2 regions of the Streptomyces sp. NPDC004609 genome follow, and region 1 is predicted to be linked to the other one. Evidence: predicted binding sites of a transcription regulator. Region 1 holds the regulator's gene; the other holds the start of a gene.
What was found. The regulator HrcA, encoded in region 1, represses chaperone genes, less so after heat shock. The targets are predictions, from matches to a motif close to TTNGCACTCNGNNNNNCNGAGTGCNAA.
Positions count from the first base shown of each region.

Region 1 (2,198 bases):
CTCCTCCTCGGGAACCCCGTGGCGTACCGCGTCCGAGCGCAGCGCGTCCCGCTCCCGCCGCAGGAGCGCGTCGACGCCCACCGCGCCGTACACCTCCGCGCCCGCGAAGGCCGCGGTGCCCATGACATGGTCGAAGTGCGGATGGCTCAGTGCGATATGGGTCACCCGCCGGAGACCGGTTCCGCTTCCGCCGCCGCCCGGACCGTCCCGCGAGGGGGTCCCTGCGCCCAGCAGCGACTCCGCCTGCGCCCGCAGTTGAGCGCCCTCGCGGAGCGTCGACCCCGTGTCGTACAGGAGTACGCCCTCCGTGCCGATGACGAGCCCGCAGGTCGCGTCCCAGCCAGGGAGGCGACGCCTGCCCACCCCCTCGGCGAGACGCTCCCAGCCGAGGTCTTCCCAACCGACGTCCATACCGCGACGCTACTGGCAAAGGCCAGGACAGGCGCACGGTAGGGTGGTCGGTCGCCCTTGCTAGCGCCGTGCCGGGCAGCCGTACACTGGGCGGGGGAATCCTGGCACTCGGACGGCGTGAGTGCCAGGCAGTGACCGGAGAACCACCGAGGGACAACAGCTGGAGGTGTGCGCGATGCTCAGCGAACGCAGACTCGAGGTGCTGCGCGCCATCGTCCAGGACTATGTCGGCACCGAGGAGCCGGTCGGCTCCAAGGCGCTCACCGAGCGCCACAAGCTCGGTGTCTCCCCGGCCACCGTGCGCAACGACATGGCCGTGCTGGAGGAGGAGGGCTTCATCGCCCAGCCCCACACCAGCGCCGGACGCATTCCCACCGACAAGGGGTACCGCCTCTTCGTCGACCGGCTCGCCGGGGTCAAGCCCCTGTCCTCGGCCGAGCGCCGCGCGATCCAGAGCTTCCTGGACGGAGCCGTCGACCTCGACGACGTCGTCGGGCGTACGGTACGGCTGCTGGCGCAGCTGACCCGCCAGGTCGCGATCGTGCAGTACCCCTCGCTGACCCGGTCCACCGTCCGCCATGTCGAACTGCTCTCCCTCGCGCCCGCGCGGCTGATGCTCGTGCTGATCACGGACACCGGCCGGGTCGAGCAGCGCATGATCGACTGTCCCGCGCCCTTCGGGGACACCGCGCTCGCGGATCTGCGCGCCCGGCTCAACAGCAGGGTCGTGGGCCGCCGGTTCGCGGACGTCCCGCAGCTGGTGCAGGACCTTCCCGACTCCTTCGAGGAGCCGGAGGACCGGGGCACGGTCTCCACCGTGCTCTCCACCCTCCTCGAAACCCTGGTCGAGGAGACCGAGGAGCGGCTGATGATCGGCGGCACCGCCAATCTGACCCGCTTCGGGCACGACTTCCCGCTCACGATCAGGCCGGTGCTGGAGGCGCTGGAGGAGCACGTCGTCCTCCTCAAGCTCCTCGGCGAGGCCAAGGAGTCGGGCGGTATGGGCATGACCGTGAGGATCGGTCACGAGAATGCCTACGAGGGGCTCAACTCCACCTCCGTGGTCGCCGTCGGCTACGGTTCGGGCGACGAGGCTGTCGCCAAACTCGGCGTGGTCGGACCGACCCGCATGGACTACCCCGGAACGATGGGAGCGGTACGCGCAGTGGCACGTTACGTCGGACAGATCCTGGCGGAGTCGTAAGTGGCCACGGACTACTACGCCGTACTCGGCGTGCGCCGCGACGCATCGCAGGACGAGATCAAGAAGGCATTCCGGCGGCTCGCGCGTGAGCTCCATCCGGACGTCAATCCCGATCCGAAGACGCAGGAGCGGTTCAAGGAGATCAACGCCGCCTACGAGGTGCTCTCCGACCCGCAGAAGAAGCAGGTCTACGACCTCGGCGGCGACCCCCTCTCCCAGGCGGGCGGCGGAGCGGGCGGCTTCGGCGCCGGCGGGTTCGGGAACTTCTCGGACATCATGGACGCGTTCTTCGGCACGGCGTCCCAGCGCGGCCCGCGTTCGCGTACGCGCCGGGGCCAGGACGCCATGATCCGCCTGGAGATCGAGCTCAACGAGGCCGCCTTCGGCACGACGAAGGACATCCAGGTCGACACGGCCGTCGTCTGTACGACGTGCAGCGGCGAGGGCGCGGCTCCGGGCACCTCCGCGCAGACCTGCGACATGTGCCGTGGCCGCGGTGAGGTGTCGCAGGTGACCCGGTCCTTCCTGGGCCAGGTCATGACCTCCCGTCCCTGCCCCCAGTGCCAGGGCTTCGGGACCGTCG
Region 1 covers NZ_JBIALS010000001.1:148,946-151,143, forward strand. Annotated here, with positions in the region: gene ACFYT4_RS00570 (MBL fold metallo-hydrolase) at 1-411, opposite strand, end outside; gene hrcA (heat-inducible transcriptional repressor HrcA) at 587-1,615, shown strand; gene dnaJ (molecular chaperone DnaJ) at 1,616-2,198, shown strand, end outside.

Region 2 (2,198 bases), on a different contig from region 1:
TTGAGGCCGACCTCTTCGGAGATGACCGTGCCGCCGGTGAGGATGGCGATGTCGTTCAGCATCGCCTTGCGGCGGTCACCGAAGCCCGGGGCCTTGACGGCGACGGACTTGAAGGTGCCGCGGATCTTGTTGACGATCAGCGTGGACAGGGCCTCGGCCTCGACGTCCTCGGCGATGATCAGCAGCGGCTTGCCCGACTGCATGACCTTCTCCAGCAGCGGGAGCAGGTCCTTGACCGAGGAGATCTTGGAGTTGACGACGAGGATGTACGGGTCGTCGAGCGACGCCTCCATGCGCTCCATGTCGGTCGCGAAGTACGCCGAGATGTAGCCCTTGTCGAAGCGCATGCCCTCCGTCAGTTCGAGCTCCAGACCGAAGGTCTGGGACTCCTCGACGGTGATGACGCCTTCCTTGCCGACCTTGTCCATGGCCTCGGCGATCAGCTCGCCGATCTGGATGTCGCCGGCGGAGATGGAGGCGGTGGAGGCGATCTGCTCCTTGGTCTCCACGTCCTTGGCCTGCTCCAGCAGGGCGCCCGAGACGGCCTCGACGGCCTTCTCGATGCCGCGCTTCAGGGCCATGGGGTTGGCGCCGGCCGCGACGTTGCGCAGGCCCTCGCGGACGAGCGCCTGGGCGAGGACGGTCGCGGTGGTCGTACCGTCACCGGCGACGTCGTCCGTCTTCTTGGCGACCTCCTTGACCAGCTCGGCGCCGATCTTCTCGTACGGGTCCTCGAGCTCGATCTCCTTGGCGATGGACACACCATCGTTGGTGATCGTGGGGGCGCCCCACTTCTTCTCGAGGACGACGTTACGGCCCTTGGGGCCAAGGGTGACCTTGACGGCGTCGGCGAGCTGGTTCATCCCGCGCTCGAGACCGCGCCGTGCCTCCTCGTCGAACGCGATGATCTTTGCCATGTGAAGTGTCCTCCACGGACTGGGTGGGAAGCTCAAGGGACCGCGCTGGCGCCCGCGACGGACGGCCTGCCGCGCCGGGTGGCTCCTTGCGCCACGGCGGCGGGCGGGCCTCACCGACCCGGTCCTTAGTAGCACTCTCACTCGGAGAGTGCTAACGCCAATGATTAGCACTCGGCACCTGTGAGTGCAAGCGGCTGAGGTGACGCGGCCCCCCGCCTCCCCCTCCCGGGCCCACGTCCCCGGGGCTCCGCTCCCCGGACGCCGGAGAGGCCGTCCCCGCCCGGGAGGACGCACGGGAGGACGGCAGGGCGCGCGGGAGGAGCCGTGCGCCCATGACGCTCAGAGGGTTCCGGCACGGAGGGGCCGTACCCGCGCAGGGGGAGCCGTACCCGGTGCGGCCGTCACGCGGAAGACGCAGACGACGCAGACAGGGACGCGGGCGCACGCATGTGGGGTCCGCATCCCGGCCGGGATGCGGACCCCACATGCGTGAAGCGCGTCGGAAGCCGCGCGTCCGGGATCGGGACTTCAGACCGCGAGCTTGACCATGTCCGCCTGCGGGCCCTTCTGTCCCTGCGAGATCTCGAACTCGACTCGCTGACCCTCCTCCAGGGTGCGGTACCCGTCCATCTGGATGGCGCTGTAGTGGACGAAAACATCCGCACCACCGTCGACCGCGATGAAGCCGTAGCCCTTCTCCGCGTTGAACCACTTGACGGTGCCCTGAGCCATGCCTAACTCCCCTATTACTGGCCCTTGCACAGGACCGCACCTCGCGGACCCGGGTCATACCTCACGCCGGAACGCGTCGACCGCGGCTGAATGTATCTGCCCAACTGCCCTCTGCAACAGGTCAATCGGACGAGAATTCCTGGAACCTACGATCGGGTAATTGACCTGAATTCAAGAAATTCCGGGGCAAATCAGGCCGGACAAAGAGCACTTACGAGACATATCGATGGCGCACTTTGGCTGCTTCTTATCGCGGCCGGGCGCATTCTCGTGGGCGGGCGGCGCGTGCGGTGAAGGGGCGTTCCCCAACTGTAGCGCGCTCAACCATGCAGAATTGCCCCCTCCGGATCTCTCACGGAGGGGGCAATCGCAATGACCCTGCGTAAATAACTCTTCGTCAGCCGGGCCGCGCCGGGCGGGCTCGGCCGGGGCGGCGCGCAGGGGGACGGACCGGCGGAGCGGCCCGTCCCGCCGGGGCTCAGCCGCCGGCGACCGCGGGGATGATCGAGATCCCGGCGCCGTCGGGCGTCACGGTCTGCAGGCCCTGCT
Region 2 covers NZ_JBIALS010000022.1:87,749-89,946, reverse strand. Annotated here, with positions in the region: gene groL (chaperonin GroEL) at 1-917, opposite strand, end outside; gene ACFYT4_RS22070 (cold-shock protein) at 1,446-1,649, opposite strand; gene ACFYT4_RS22065 (MoaD/ThiS family protein) at 2,128-2,198, opposite strand, start outside.
Region 2: groL (chaperonin GroEL) is a predicted target of HrcA. The motif match lies at 1,046-1,072, and genes of this name have one in related genera.